Regions from separate parts of the Bradyrhizobium elkanii USDA 76 genome, predicted to be linked through region 2. Evidence: predicted binding sites of a transcription regulator. Region 2 holds the regulator's gene; each other region holds the start of a gene.
The links. The regulator PhoB, encoded in region 2, activates phosphate uptake and scavenging genes when phosphate is short. The targets are predictions, from matches to a motif close to TGTCATNNANCTGTCAT.
Positions count from the first base shown of each region.

Region 1 (3,769 bases), 4.1 Mb from region 2:
CACGCGCGGCATCGAACGCCTTCTTGAGATCGGCGACGCCGGAGAACACCGCGGAGATCTGCTCGAAATGCAGCTCGGTGGCGTCGGCCAGAAGCCGCGCCACGGTGGTCTTGCCGGTGCCCGGCGGTCCCCAGAACACCAGCGAGCCCAGCGTGCGCGTCTCCAGCATCCGCGTCAGCGCGCCGTCGGGGCCGAGGATGTGATCCTGGCCGACGACATCGGCCAGCGTGCGCGGACGCAGCCGGTCCGGCAGCGGGTGCGGCGCGTCCTGCTCCATCCCCGCCGCTGCGAACAGGTTGCCGGCCTCGCGCGGTTGCTTCGGGCTCACTTGCGGTTCACCTTGGGGCTCATCCGCCGAGCGTCACGTTGATCTGCTGGCCGCCGCGCACCAGCGTGATGCGCCAGATCCGCGACCCCGTCTTCGAAGCCTTCTCGAGGTCGCCGGTCCGCGCGATCTTCTCGTTGTTGACCGCGATGATGATGTCGCCCTTCTGGAAGCCGACATTGGCGGCGGTGCCGTCATCGGCGAGCTCGGTCACCACGACGCCCTCGGCGCCGGCGTCGAGATGCAGCTCATCGGCCAGCGCCGGCGAGATATTGGCGACCCTGGCGCCTTGGAACGGCGAGCGCGCGGTCAGCACGATCTCGTCGCGATTGGTATCGGGCGCGGTCTCCAGCGGCACGGTGAGCTTCACCGGCTTGCCGGCGCGCTGCACCTCGATCTCCGCGTTGCCGCCGAGCGGACGGGTCGCGAAGCGGTAGTCGAACGCGTTGGGATCGTCGATCGGCGTGCCGTCGATCCCGACGATCAGGTCGGAGAGCTTGAGCCCGGCCTTCGCCGCAGGACTGTTCGGCGCGACATTGGCGACCAGCGCGCCGCTCGGCAGCTTCAGCCCCAGCGTCTCCGCGATCTCCGGCGTCACCGCCTGCAGCCGCGCGCCGAGCCACGGCCGCTTCACATTCTTGCCGCCGCTCTTGGCGGAGGCCACCACCACGCGCACCATGTTGGCGGGGATCGCGAAGCCGATGCCCTGCGAGCCGCCGGAGCGCGAGAAGATCGCGGTGTTGATGCCGGCGAGCCGGCCGCTCATGTCGACCAGCGCGCCGCCCGAATTGCCGGGATTGATCGCCGCGTCGGTCTGAATGAAGAATTGATAATCCGTGATCCCGACTTGAGTGCGCGCCAGGGCCGAGATGATGCCGTGCGTCACGGTCTGGCCGACGCCGAACGGATTGCCGATCGCCAGCACGACGTCGCCGACCAGCAATTGGTCGGAATTGGCGAAGTCGAGCGTCGCGAATTTTTCCTTGTTGGTGTTCTTCAGCCGCAGCACCGCAAGGTCGGTACGGCTGTCCTTCAGCACGATCTCCGCCTCGTATTCGCGCTTGTCGGCGAGCGAGACCTTCACCTGGTCGGCGCCCTCGATCACGTGATTGTTTGTGACCACAAGCCCGGAGCCGTCGACCATCACGCCGGAGCCGAGCGAGCGCTGCATCTGCTCGGGCTGCTGTCCCGGCACGCCGAAGAACCGGCGAAAAATCGGATCGTCCAGGAAGGGATTGCGGTTCTGCACGGTCTTGGCGGCGTAGACATTGACCACCGCCGGCTGCACCCGCTGCACGATCGGCGCATAGGACAATTGCAGCTCGGCCTGCGAGGACGGCACGCGGCGGTCCTGGGCCGCGGCTGCGGAAAGATTCCCCATGAAGGCCAAGGTGCACAGAGCGGATACGGCAGCAAAACGGACAGGTCGGAGCATTCTCACCTCTCGTGGAAACGCCGGAATATAGGCGTGTTCGCCGGGCAATTGAAGGGCGCCCGGCTGGATAACTGGCCCCCCGCCGGACCGGTGCACAACCCGCGGCAGCCACGTTGAAGCGCGCCGCCAAGCTTCTATGATGGCTGTCATCTCACTGCGCCGCTCCGCTTGTTGCCTGCGGACCACAAGCGGAACTGCGATGCCCGGAAGCACTGTCGTGCATCAGTCACGATACGCTCCTAGGACCGTTCAGTGAGTGGGGACTTCAAACACAACAGGGGTGCACAATGGGTGCGACAAAAGTTGGTGCCATCGCCATCGGCCTGGCCGGGGCGCTCGCCGCCTCGCCGGCCTATTCACAATCGGCCGGAGGCGGCAGCGATGCGGAGATCGCGCTGCTGAAGCAGCAGCTGAAGATGCTCGAGCAGAAGCTCGACAGACTGCAGAAGCAGACCAACGCCAATACCGCAACCGCGGCCAGCGCAAACGCCAATGCGAAGGCGGCGGACGCCAAGGCAGCGCGGGTGGCGAGCGCCAACGCCGCGATCCCGGTGAAGGGCCCGGTCGCGCCATCCGGCGTCGTGGTGACGATGCCGAACAACCGGCCGACCATCTGCACCGCGGACGAACAGAACTGCGTTGCGATCACGAGCCGCGTGCACTGGGATGTCGGCGGCTACGACTATCGTCCGAACACCGCAGGCACCTCGCCGCAGAAGCTCGACAGCGGCGAGAACGTCCGCCGCGCGCGCATCGGCATCGTCGGCAAATTCTTCGGCGACTGGAATTACTCGCTGATCTACGACTTCGGCGGCTCGTCCGACGGTTTCGGCGGCGCGGCGCCGGGATCGCTGCCCGGCGGCGGCACCTCCGGCATCGAGAACGCGTATCTGAGCTACACCGGCTTCAAGCCGTTCGGCGGCAAGATGGCGATCGAAGGCGGCATCATGGACGTGCCGTGGACGCTCGACGAAGCGACCAGCTCCAACGACATCCTGTTCATGGAGCGCGCCTCGGTCGGCATCATCGCACAGAATATCGCCGCCGGCGACTTCCGTTCGGCGGCCGGCACCCGCTGGTGGAACGACCAGTTCTGGATCGGCGGCTATGTCACCGGACCGACGTCGGGCGCCATCCACTCCGCGTCCTCGACCTCGCCGGCCGGCACGTCCGAGCAGTATGGCGGCGTCATCCGTGTCGCCGGCAATCCGATCAGCGGCAAGAACTATTCGGTGCATATCGGCGCCGATGCGGAATGGCTGGTGCAGCCGCCGCGCAACCAGCTGACGCAGGCGCAGACGCTCACGCTCAGCGACCGGCCCGAGCTGCGCATCGATCCGACGACGCTGATCTCGACCGGTGCGATCGCCAATGTCTCCGGCGCGCAGGTGTACGGCGTCGAGGCGGCCGCGACCTATGGTCCGTTCATCGCGCAGGGCGAATATTACTGGTTCAATGTCGATCGCTCCGCGAACACCGGATTGCCGCCGTTCGGCGCGCCGAGCCTGAAGTTCGACGGCGGCTACGCGCAGGTCGGCTACGTGCTGACCGGCGAGAACCATGCCTACAATCCGGCGACGGCCTCCTATAGCGGGATCAAGCCGCATGATCCGTTCTCGCTCGCCGGCGGCGGCTGGGGCGCCTGGGAAATCGCCGGCCGCGTCAGCACGATGGACCTCAACGATCAGATCGCGCAGGCGGTCGGCATCGCGGGTGGACGGCAGACCGTCTACACCGCCGCGCTGAACTGGTACGTCAACAACAACGTCCGCTTCATGCTGAACTATCTGCACGGCGATATCGCCAAGCAGGCCTCGGCGACCTCGACCGCGGACGTCGGCTCGAAGTTCGACGCGGTCGCGCTGCGCACGCAGGTTGCGTTCTGAGGCGACGTACCTCTCCCCAACGGGGAGAGGTCGAATTGCGAAGCAATTCGGGTGAGGGGCGCCGCTTCCTCGGTGGAGCGTAATCCCTCACCCGGATCGCATCTTGCGATGCGATCCGACCTC
Region 1 is NZ_CP066356.1:4,187,264-4,191,032, reverse strand. It holds gene JEY66_RS20305 (replication-associated recombination protein A) at 1-328, opposite strand, end outside; gene JEY66_RS20300 (DegQ family serine endoprotease) at 348-1,706, opposite strand; gene JEY66_RS20295 (OprO/OprP family phosphate-selective porin) at 2,048-3,646, shown strand.
Region 1: the regulator PhoB is predicted to act here: its motif matches at 1,974-1,990, upstream of JEY66_RS20295 (OprO/OprP family phosphate-selective porin).

Region 2 (3,769 bases):
TCGACGAGCCGTGCTCGGCGCTCGACCCGATCTCGACCGCCAAGGTCGAGGAGCTGATCCAGGAGCTCTCCGAGGACTACACGATCGCGATCGTCACCCACAACATGCAGCAGGCGGCGCGCGTCTCCGACAAGACCGCCTTCATGTATCTCGGTGAGCTGATCGAGTTCGACGACACCAACAAGATCTTCACCTCACCGAGCGATCGGCGCACCCAGGACTACATCACCGGCCGGTTCGGCTAGAGCATGATCCGGAAAAGTGGGAACCGGTTTTCCGATCGGATCATGCTAAAATTCAGGACACGAAACCATGATCCCCGGGATCATGGTTGAGGGAGACAAGCGATGGCTTCTGAACATACCGCCAAGGCATTCGACAGCGATCTGCAGGAGTTGACGCGCCTGGTCGCCGAGATGGGCGGCCTGGTCGAGCGGATGATTACCGAGTCGGTCGACGCGCTGATCCGTCGCGACGTCGCGCTCGGCAAGCGCGTGGTCGCCGCCGACATCGAGATCGACAATCTGCAGCGCAACATCGAAGAGCGCGCGGTGCTGACGATCGCGCGCCGCCAGCCGATGGCGATCGACCTGCGCGAGATCGTCAGCGCGATGCGTGTCGCGACCGACCTCGAGCGGATCGGCGACCTCGCCAAGAACATGGGCAAGCGCGTCGCGGCGCTGGAGAGCGATTTCCAGCCGCTGAAGCTGATCCGCGGCCTCGAGCACATGACCGACCTCGTGCTGTCGCAGGTCAAGTCGGTGCTCGACGCCTACGCCGCGCACGACCTGCCGGCGGCGATGAACGTCTGGAAGGGCGACGAGGAGGTCGATGCGATCTGCACCTCGCTGTTCCGCGAACTGCTCACCTACATGATGGAAGATCCGCGCAACATCTCGTTCTGCATCCATCTGATGTTCTGCGCCAAGAACATCGAGCGGATCGGCGATCACGCCACCAATATCGCCGAGACCGTGTTCTACATGATCGAGGGCCAGCAGATCACCGACAAGCGCCCGAAGGGGGACATGACCACTTTTGCCACCACGGTGCCGGGCAACTGAGGCATGATCGGCAAGTGCGGGACCGGCAAGAGCGAAACTGGATGATCCTCGCGACAAATCGTTTCCGCGGGGACTATGCTCAAGGAAGTAAGCGTTTCGGTTTGCGTCTGGGCAACGGATCACCACAGAGAAAGAACTTAAACCGATGAGCGCACGCATTCTGGTAGTCGAAGACGAGGAAGCGCTGACGACGCTGTTGCGCTACAACCTCGATGCGGAAGGCTACGATGTCGAGACGGTGGGGCGCGGCGACGATGCCGACACGAGGCTGAAGGAGCGCGTTCCCGACCTCGTGGTCCTCGACTGGATGCTGCCGGGCCTGTCCGGCATCGAGCTGTGCCGTCGCCTGCGGGCGCGGCCCGAGACCAAGCAGCTTCCGATCATCATGCTGACCGCGCGCGGCGAAGAAAGCGAGCGCGTGCGCGGACTTGCCACCGGCGCCGACGATTACATCGTCAAGCCGTTCTCGGTGCCGGAACTGCTGGCGCGGGTGAAGGGCCTGTTGCGCCGCGCGAGCCCGGAGCGGCTTGCGACCGTGCTGACCTATGGCGACATCGAGCTCGACCGCGAGAAGCGCCGCGTGGCGCGCTCCGGCCGCCCGATCGATCTCGGGCCGACCGAGTATCGCCTGCTCGAATTCTTCCTCGAGCATCCCGGCCGCGTGTTCAGCCGCGAGCAGCTGCTCGACAGCGTCTGGGGCCGCGACATCTACATCGATGAGCGCACCGTCGACGTGCATATCGGCCGCCTGCGCAAGCTGCTCAATCCCGGCCGCGAGCAGGATCCGATCCGCACCGTGCGCGGCGCCGGCTACGCGCTCGACGACCGCTTTGCCAAGGCCGAGCCGCAGCCGTAACGGGCGCGTGGCCATCGCAAGCCGCATCACCGGCGTCGTCCCGGCGAAAGCCGGGACCCATACGCCGCGGCCGGCGTAATCGGCACGTGGCCAGACGGCTTTCTAACAACACGCATTAGTGATTATGGGTCCTGGCTTTCGCCGGGACGACGCCGGTGATGTAATGGGCCACGAGCCACAAAAAAATCCCCGCTTTCGCGGGGATTTGTTTTTGAGTTCTTCCGTCTTTTCCCGAGTGCTCACTTGATCTGCGGTTTCGCCGACGGCCGGCGGCGATCGGCGGCGGGCTGGTAGGCGACGCGCGAGTGATGTGCGCAATAGGGCAAGCCGGCGAGCGCCTTGCCGCCGCAGAAGAAGAATTCCGGGCTCGAGGGATCGCCGACCGGCCAGTGACAGGTGGCCTCGTTGAGCTCGAGCAGCGACAGCCGCTGGCTCATCGGCACCACATTGTCGTAGGAGATCGGATCGGGCTCCATCTCGACCTCGAAGGCGTGCGCCAGCGCGGTGTTGCCGCGCGACACCGGCCGCGCTACCCGCATCATGTGCTGGGCGGGGCGGGCCTTGCGCTGCCGCGGCGCGGCCGTGGAGGGTGCCTTGGCGCGGCCGGAGAGGCCGAGCCGATGCACTTTGCCGATCACGGCGTTTCGCGTCACATTGCCAAGTTCCGCCGCGATCTGGCTGGCCGACAGGCCAGACTCCCAGAGCTTCTTCAGCTGCTCGACGCGATCGTCGGACCAGGTCAATACAGTCATCGCATTCTTCCCTTCGCGTAGCGCCGGCCAATCATTGGAGCGGCGCTGCGAGCCAATCTGGACAAATATCCCTGCGGCCAGAATCCCTTAGCCCTCGCCGGGCACGGTGTTGCGCCCGAACGTTTACGCGAGACACGAAGGCTACTTAGAGGGTCCAGTACCGCCGCACGAGATGTCGTACCCGACAGGCCAAACGCTACAATATGGCGTGACTCTGGCGCAAGAGTCCGCGGCCGTGCGTCCACATGTTCCCACACAGTTAAGCATCGCGATGAGGCTTTTCCACCGCACCGGAATGCTCCGGATTGCGCTCGTTTCGCATTGCAGGAAGGCCACTTCGTGGCGATTGACACTTACTGACCGCAGCATAGAATGCCCACCACGTGCCGCCCGCAAAGGCGGCCGTTTTGTTTTCCGAAGCTGGCCGTTGCTGCGCTGGCGTCAAGGCGCGCGGCAATTGTCGGCTTAAAAACCGTCAGTGAACGCCATGACCAACGCTGCCACGTCGCATCTGCTCCCCGTCTTCGCCAGGGTCGATCTCGGCTTCGAGCGCGGTGAGGGCGCCTGGCTGATCGCAACCAACGGCGACCGTTATCTCGATTTCACCTCGGGCGTCGCGGTCAACGCGCTCGGGCACGCGCATCCGCATCTGGTCAAGGCGCTGCAGGAACAGGCGACCAAGCTCTGGCACATGTCGAACCTGTTCAAGAGCCCGGACGGCGAGGCGCTTGCCGCGCGGCTGTGCGAGCAGAGCTTTGCCGACTTCGTGTTCTTCTGCAATTCCGGCGCCGAAGCGATGGAGGGCGTGATCAAGCTGGTCCGCCACTATCACTTCTCCAAGGGCCATGGCGAGCGCTACCGCATCATCACCTTCGAGGGCGCCTTCCACGGCCGCACGCTGGGCACGCTGGCGGCGACCGGCTCGACGAAATATCTCGAAGGCTTCGGCCCGCCGATGGACGGCTTCGACCAGGTGCCGCATGGCGACATCGAGGCGGTGAAGAAGGCGATCGGTCCACACACCGCCGGCATCCTGATCGAGCCGGTGCAGGGCGAGGGCGGCGTGCGCTCGGCGCCGCAGGCGTTCTTCAAGGCGC
Region 2 is NZ_CP066356.1:8,280,052-8,283,820, reverse strand. It holds gene pstB (phosphate ABC transporter ATP-binding protein PstB) at 1-245, shown strand, start outside; gene phoU (phosphate signaling complex protein PhoU) at 348-1,064, shown strand; gene phoB (phosphate regulon transcriptional regulator PhoB) at 1,210-1,920, shown strand; gene JEY66_RS39250 (GcrA family cell cycle regulator) at 2,160-2,672, opposite strand; gene JEY66_RS39245 (aspartate aminotransferase family protein) at 3,160-3,769, shown strand, end outside.

Region 3 (3,769 bases), 1.5 Mb from region 2:
ACCGAGCAGAGGCCCTGTGCGATCATGTCGGATGCCTTGGTCCAGCCGGTGTGACTGCCGCCACGCACCACATTGGGCGCGCCGAACACGATGAAGTCGCCCGCATCAGCGGCGTCGCGCGCGGTCTCCTCGTTGACAGGGAATTCGGCGATCACGGCGCCGAGCGCACGAAACTCCTGGCGCATCGCCGGGCTGTTGTCGTCATGCGACAGCATGCGGATATCGGCCGCGCGCGCAGCCGCTGCCAGTCGCGCGATCGAGGCGGGCACTTCGGGGCGGCGCGCCACGACCCGGTCGAGCATGTCGTTGACGGCCTCGACGGAGAGCCCGGTGCGCTCGGCCAGCTGGTTGCGCTTCTTCGGCTTGACGTTGCTGTGGTCGTTGAAGGCGAACAGGTCGATGCGGCCTTCGGCGAGCCATTGAATGATCTCGGCCTCGGCCTCGAGATTGTGGGTCTCGTGACGCAGGTGGAAGCGGGTGTCGGCGGCGAGCTGCGGCCGCAGCGCCTCGATCGCGTCGAGCAGTTTCCGCGCATTCTCCGCGCTGCGCAGGCCGGGCTCCCACGACCAGGTCGTGCCATGGAACACGGTGGTGATGCCGTTGGCGATCGCCTGCCGGTCGCTGTCGATCAACGCCACGTCGGTCGGGAAGTCGACGCTTGGGCGCGGCATCATCTGCCGCTCGAACGCATCGCCGTGCAGATCGATGATGCCGGGCAGCACCAGCAGGCCACTGACATCGATGTGAAGCGCGGCGCGACCCTGCTCGGCGTCGAGCGCGCCGATGTCGCGGCCCGCGGTCCGCAGCGAGGTCTCGACCAGGGCGCCGTCAACCAGCGTGCGCCCGCCCTCGATGAAAATGTCCGTCACGATGCGGCGCTCCGTTGTTTGGCTTGCGATTGGGATACGGCCTCGGCCTCATGCTTGTCGAGGAATTCCTCGACCGCGAGTTTGCGAAAGTCGGGCAGGACACGCCGAAGTGTTTCGTGATCCCAGTCCCACCACGCGAGCGCGGCGAGGCGGTCGGCGATCGTCTCGGAGAAGCGCCGCTTCACCGGCCGCGCCGGATTACCGGCAACGATGGTGTAGGCGGGCACATCCTTGGTCACGATCGCGCCGGCGGCGACCACAGCGCCGGTTCCGATGTTCCGGCCCGGTAACAGGATCGCGCCATGCCCGATCCAGACGTCATGGCCGATATGCACGTGATGCGCACGTCGCCAGTTGAAGAAGTCGGTGTCGTCGCTCTCTCCGGGAAAATACGCGCTGGCGCGGTAGGTGAAATGCGCCTGACTAGCGCGATGCATCGGGTGGTTGCCGGGATTGATGCGGGTCATCGCCGCGATCGAGCAGAACTTGCCGATCGAGCTGTAGGTGATCTGGCTGTCGTTCACGACGTAGGAGTAGTCATCCATGCTCACTTCAAGCAGGATCGTGCGCGCGCCGACCTCGGTGTATTTGCCGAGCTTGCTCTCACGGACCGACGCGGTCGGGTCGACGGTCGGCACAACCGAGAGTGTTTTTCCGGCCATCAGGGCCTCCGCAAATCTTCAAGAATCTTGGGCTTCCGGGGAGATGCGCGCTCGTCATCGGGATGCTTGATGACAACATCATGACGTTGCGATGACGGCAAGGGAGCGACAAGGGAGGGGTGTGGACGATCGCCGCACCGCAGCGCTGTCGTCACATAACTGTAAAGCGCCGGGGATAGCGATGGCCCAACGAGGCGCGGTTGGAGCATTACATGCTGGTGGTGGAAGGTTTGACGTGCCGGTTCGGCACGAAAGCCGCAGTCGACAACGCGTCCTTTTCGATCGCGCCGGGCAGCTTTGTCGGCGTGATCGGTCGTTCCGGCGCCGGCAAGTCGACCCTGCTGCGGATGATCAACCGTCTCGCCGATCCGACCTCGGGCCGTATCCTGTTCGAAGGCACCGACGTCACCGCCCTGCGCGGCAGGGCGCTGCGGCGATGGCGGGCGCGCTCGGCGATGATCTTTCAGCAGTTCAATCTGGTCGGCCGCCTTGACGTGCTGACCAATGTGCTGATGGGCCGGCTGGCCCAGATTCCGTCCTGGCGCTCGCTGGCGCAGGCCTGGCCGGAGCAGGACAGGGCGCTGGCGATGTCCGCGCTCGATCAGTTCGATATCGCCCCGCTCGCGGCGCAGCGCGCCGACCAGCTCTCCGGTGGCCAGCAGCAGCGCGTTGCGATCGCCCGCGCGCTGGTGCAGGAGCCCGACATCATTCTTGCCGACGAGCCGATCGCCTCGCTCGATCCGCGCAACACCAAGATCGTGATGGATGCACTGCTGCGCATCAACAAGCATTTCGGCATCACGGTGCTCTGCAACCTGCACTCGCTCGACCTGGCACGGACCTATTGCGATCGCCTGGTCGGCATGGCGGCGGGGCGGGTGGTATTCGACGGCGCCCCGGCGGCGCTGACCGACCATATCGCCCGCGAGCTTTACGATCTCGAGGCCAATGACGTCATCGGCGCAGCACCGCTGCCTGCGCCCGACGGCGCAACGGCTCCGGCGCTCGGCACCGCAGCCGCGGCCTGAGCGTCGCGCATTTTTCAATCTGCGAGGCTGGGCGTTTTGCCCGGCCAACAGGTGTAACCACAAAAGAGGGGTAGTCATGATCACTCGTCGCATCGTTCTGGCCGGCGCCGCCGTGCTGGCGTTCACCGGTTCGGCATTCGCGCAGGACTGGAAAGCAAAATATCCGGAGCTCACCTTCGCGGTGGTGCCGGCCGAGAACGCCTCCGGCGTCACCGAGCGCTGGACGCCGTTCGTGGCGTACCTGTCGAAGGAACTCGGCGTGAAGGTCACGCTGCGCATCGCCAACGACTACGCGGCCGTTATCGAAGGTCAGCGCGCCGGCAACATCCAGATCGCCAGCTACGGCTCGGCCTCGTTCGCGCGCGCCCGCCTGACCGGCGTCAAGACCGACGCCTTCGCCAACGACATCAACGCGGACGGTTCGACCGGCTATTACTCGGTATTCTTCGTCAAGGCGTCGAGCCCCTCCAAGAGCGTCGATGACCTGAAGGGCAAGAATCTCGGCCTGGTCGATCCGAACTCGACGTCGGGCAACAACGTGCCGCGCTTCGAGCTCGACAAGATGGGCATCCACGATGCGGATACCTATTTCGGCAAGGTCGTGTTCACCGGCAGCCACGAGAACGCCGTCTTGGCGCTGGCGCAGGGCACCGTCGATATGGCGGCCAATCAGTGGACCAGCGACGACGACTCCACGCTGGCCCAGATGCTGCACAAGGGCATGCTGAAGAACGCCGACGGCTCGGCGATGAAGAAGGACGATTTTCGCATCATCCACAAGTCGGCGCCGATCATCAACGGTCCCTATGCCTACAACGCCGATCTGCCGGAAGATCTGAAGGCCGCGATCGCGAAGGCCTTCTTCGACGCCCCGACCAAGGACAAGGCCGCTTTCGACCGTCTCTCCGACGGCCAGAAGAAGGGCTTCCATCCCGCCACCACCAAGGATTGGGACGGCACCATCGAGCTGATCAAGTTCGTCGACAATCTGCGCAAGAAGAAGGCGAGCTGATCGCCTGAATCACGAGGGCCGGGCTCGACAGCCCGGCCCTTTCTGCTCAACTCGAACCGGACTGGCACGCGTCGATGGCGACCGCCGTATCCATTCTTCCGGCGCAGCAACTGGCCACGCTGGAAGACGCTTACCGCAGGTCCGTCGCACGCAAGCGGCTCAAGGCTGCGCTGGCGGTGGCCGCGTTCTGTGCGGTGC
Region 3 is NZ_CP066356.1:6,821,475-6,825,243, reverse strand. It holds gene JEY66_RS32740 (alpha-D-ribose 1-methylphosphonate 5-triphosphate diphosphatase) at 1-869, opposite strand, end outside; gene JEY66_RS32735 (LbetaH domain-containing protein) at 866-1,531, opposite strand; gene phnC (phosphonate ABC transporter ATP-binding protein) at 1,744-2,559, shown strand; gene phnD (phosphonate ABC transporter substrate-binding protein) at 2,636-3,571, shown strand; gene phnE (phosphonate ABC transporter, permease protein PhnE) at 3,646-3,769, shown strand, end outside.
Region 3: the regulator PhoB is predicted to act here: its motif matches at 1,601-1,617, upstream of phnC (phosphonate ABC transporter ATP-binding protein).

Region 4 (3,769 bases), 700 kb from region 2:
TCCACAATGAGGATACGATCGAGCAGTACCGCATCAGCGGCATGCGGCTCGGCCGCCTGCTCTATCAGGGCCGCTGGTTCGATTCGCAGGCCTTGATGCTGCGCGAGACCGCGCAGCGCTGGGTGGCGCGCGCCGTCACCGGCGAGGTGACGCTCGAGCTGCGCCGCGGCAACGACTACTCCATCCTCAACACCGAGAGCCCGAACCTGACCTATGCGCCGGAACGGCTCAGCATGGAGAAGGTCGAGGACGCCGCCTTCACGCCGGCCGACCGCATCGGCCAGCTGACGATGCGCAACCTCGACATTGCCGACACCCGCGCCAAGCTCGGCCTCTACAACAAGACCGGCCTCATCTCGAGCGGCGAGGGGGCGCAGATCTTTCAGCTCGAGAACGACAAGGGTTGAGGCGGCAAGTCGCGCCGCAAATTCGCTGTCGTCCCGGCGAAGGCCGGGACCCATAACCACAGGATCGCGTTGTTGAAGCGAGCTGTGGCCCCAGCGTTGCGCAGCAATTGACGGTCGTGGTTATGGGTCCCGGCCTTCGCCGGGACGACGTGGGGAGTGTTCGGCTACTTCACCCTGAGCGCATCGAGCAGCGAGCGGAACGCCCGCGCGTAATCGGTGCCGGTCTTGCCGATGTCCGGCCCCGCGGAGACCGCAACCGCGGCTTCCGTCACCGCGCCGAGCAGCAGCCGCGCCAGCGGCTCGATCGGCTGCCTGGCGATCACGCCGGCGTCCATCGCGGCGGCCAGCGCGCGCGGAAACTTGCCGCCGAAATGCCTGGCGTCGATCTCGCGCCAGCGTTCCCAGCCGAGCACGGCGGGGCCGTCGCGCAAGATGATCTGGCCGGTCGGGCCTTTCGAGCACGCCGCGAAATAGCCCTGCGTGCCCGCCGCCATCGCCGCCAGCGGATCGTTCTCGGCGCGCGAGATGCGATCGAGATCGGCGACGAGGTCGATCGACACCTGCTCGAACACCGCCTCGAACACCGCCTCCTTGGTCGCGAAGTGATGATAGACCGCGCCCTTGGCGACACGCGCGCCGGCGGCGATGTCGTCCATCGTCGCAGCGGCGAAGCCGCGCTCGCCAAAAATGCGCCGCGCCGCCTTGACGATGGCGGCTCTGGTTTTCTCGCGTCGTTCGGCCTGGGTTGCCATCATCCATCTCTAGCCCAGGTTCCGTAGTCGCGCCAGTTGACTTACCGACTCTTGGTCGATAAATACCGACCGGTAGTCGATAAATGGAGAGTGCTCATGCCCTCGCTCAGGACGTTGCAAGCCTTCGCTGATACGGTGGAATCCAACGACCATGTCGGCGCGATCAGGAATTTCTACGCGGTCGATGCCCGCACCCAGGAGAATGACGGCGAGTGGCGCGTCGGCCGCGAGGCGCTGGCGGCGCGCGAGGCGGCGGTGCTGGCGGCGGTCGCCGGCGTCAAGACCACGCGGTTCGGGCCGCTCCTACTCGACGGCGATCATTCGGCGATCTGCTGGCGGTTCGAATTCACGGCTAAGGACGGCAAGGTCCGCAGCATGGAGGAGGTCGCCTGGCAGACCTGGCGCGGCGAGGAGCTGGTCGAGGAGCGCTTCTTCTACGATCCGCAGCAGATGGCGCGCTGAGACCACGCCGGCCGTTGCGGCAATACGCCCCGGCGCCGCCTCATTGCGCCGTCATCCGCCGCCACTAGCCTCCGCCCCGGCGCGCATCATGCGCAAGAGGCGGAGCATCCGATCATGATCAAGCAAGTTGCCGGCGTGGCTGTCGCCCTGTTGTTGTCGGCAGCTCCGGCGTTCGCGCAGACGATCTATCCGATCGATCGCGCCGATATCCTCGCCGGCGCCAAATTCGACTTCAAGGTCGAGCTTCCGGGCGTGGTCGATCAAGCAAAGCTCAAGGTCACGCTGAACGGCGCGGATTATGCCGCGGTGTTCGGCCAGGGCGGCACATTCACCGCGCGCGAGGTCGGCCGGGAGCAGTCGGCGCTGTTGCTGCGCGATGTCTCGCTCGCCAAGCCCGGACAGGTCGCCGTCGAAGTCAGCGACGGCACGCAGAGCCGGACGGTGACCTGGACCGTCTACGACACCGGGGCACGCAAGGCCAGGAACGTGATCCTGTTCATCGGCGACGGGATGTCGCCGTCGCATCGCGTCGCCGCGCGAATCCTTTCGAAGGGGATTGCGGAGGGCAAGAGCCGCGGCAAGCTCGCGATCGACGACATGCCGCATATGGCGCTGGTTGCGACCGCGGGCTCGGACTCGATCATCACCGATTCGGCGAACGCCGCGAGCGCTTACGCCACCGGCCACAAGGCCGCGGTCAATGCGCTCGGCGTCTACGCCGACCGCACGCCCGATCCGCTCGACGATCCCAGGGTCGAGACCATCGTGAGCCTCGCCAAGCGCCGGGCGGGCCTCGCCGTCGGCATCGTCACCAACGCCGAGGTCGAGGATGCGACGCCGGCGGCGATGGTTGCGCATACCCGCCGCCGCGCCGCCTATGACGCGATCGTCGCGCAATATTTCGACGCGAAGCCCGACGTGCTGATGGGCGGCGGCTCCGCGAACTTCCTGCCGCAATCCACGTCCGGGTCGAAACGCAAGGACGATATCGACTATCTCGCGCGCTTCCGCGACGCCGGCTATCCGGTCGCGACCACCGCAAGCGAACTCGCCACGCTCGCGGCCAAAGCGGACACCCGCCAATTGCTCGGCCTGTTCGCCGCCGGCAACATGGACGGCGCGCTCGACCGCAAGTTCCTGAGGGGCGGTGGCGTCAGGAAATTCCCCGAACAGCCTGACCTGACCGAGCAGGTTCAGGCCGCGCTCACGGTGCTGTCGAAACACGAGGCCGGTTTCTTCCTGATGGTCGAATCCGGCCTGATCGATAAATACGCCCATCTGCTCGACATGGAGCGCGCGGTCTACGACACCATCATGCTCGACAACGCGGTGCGGCTCGCAAAGGACTGGGCGAAAGCGCGCAGCGACGACACACTGATCCTGGTCGTGGCCGACCACAACCATCCGAACAGCCTGGTCGGCACCATCAATGACGACATGACGACACCCAACGTGCCCCTGCGCGAGCGCGTCGGCGTCTATGAGAAGGCCGGCTTCCCGAATTATCCGGCGCCGAACGCCGAGGGTTATCCGTCACGCGTCGATGTCAGCCGGCGGCTTGCGATCTTCTCGGCCAGCCTGCCCGACCACTACGAGACGTTCCGCCCGAAGCTCGACGATCCGAACGAGCCGACCGTGAAGGGCGATCAGCCCGACAGTTTCAAGGCCAATGACAAGTACAAGGATGTCCCCGGCGTCGTGCTGCGCTTCGGCAATCTGCCGGCAATGATCGGCGCCAGCGTGCATTCCGGCGAGGATGTCATCCTCACCGCGACCGGCCCCGGCAGCGAGCGCGTCCACGGCTCGATGGACAACACCGAAGTATTCCGCGTGATGGTCGAGGCGCTGGGACTGGGCGCGGAGAAGTAACGAATGAAGAGATTGGGTCGATCAGCATGCCCGCTGTACCTCTCCCGCTTGCGGGGGCGACGCTCCTCCAACCTCCCCTTGAGAAGGGGGAGGTCGCTTTGCTCGCCAGAGCAAAGCGGGTGGGGATCTGCTCTCTCCGCAGCCACCGTCATCTGCGGCTGACCCCCATCCCGACCTTCCCCCTTTCAGGTGGAAGGAGAGCAAACAAAAAATGGCCGGGATCGCTCCCGGCCATTTCGTATTGTGACGTCGCGCGGCTCAGCGCGGCGGCGCGGCGGA
Region 4 is NZ_CP066356.1:8,976,980-8,980,748, reverse strand. It holds gene argG (argininosuccinate synthase) at 1-407, shown strand, start outside; gene JEY66_RS42430 (TetR/AcrR family transcriptional regulator) at 572-1,159, opposite strand; gene JEY66_RS42425 (hypothetical protein) at 1,256-1,621, shown strand; gene JEY66_RS42420 (alkaline phosphatase) at 1,736-3,490, shown strand; gene JEY66_RS42415 (OmpA family protein) at 3,749-3,769, opposite strand, start outside.
Region 4: the regulator PhoB is predicted to act here: its motif matches at 1,660-1,676, upstream of JEY66_RS42420 (alkaline phosphatase).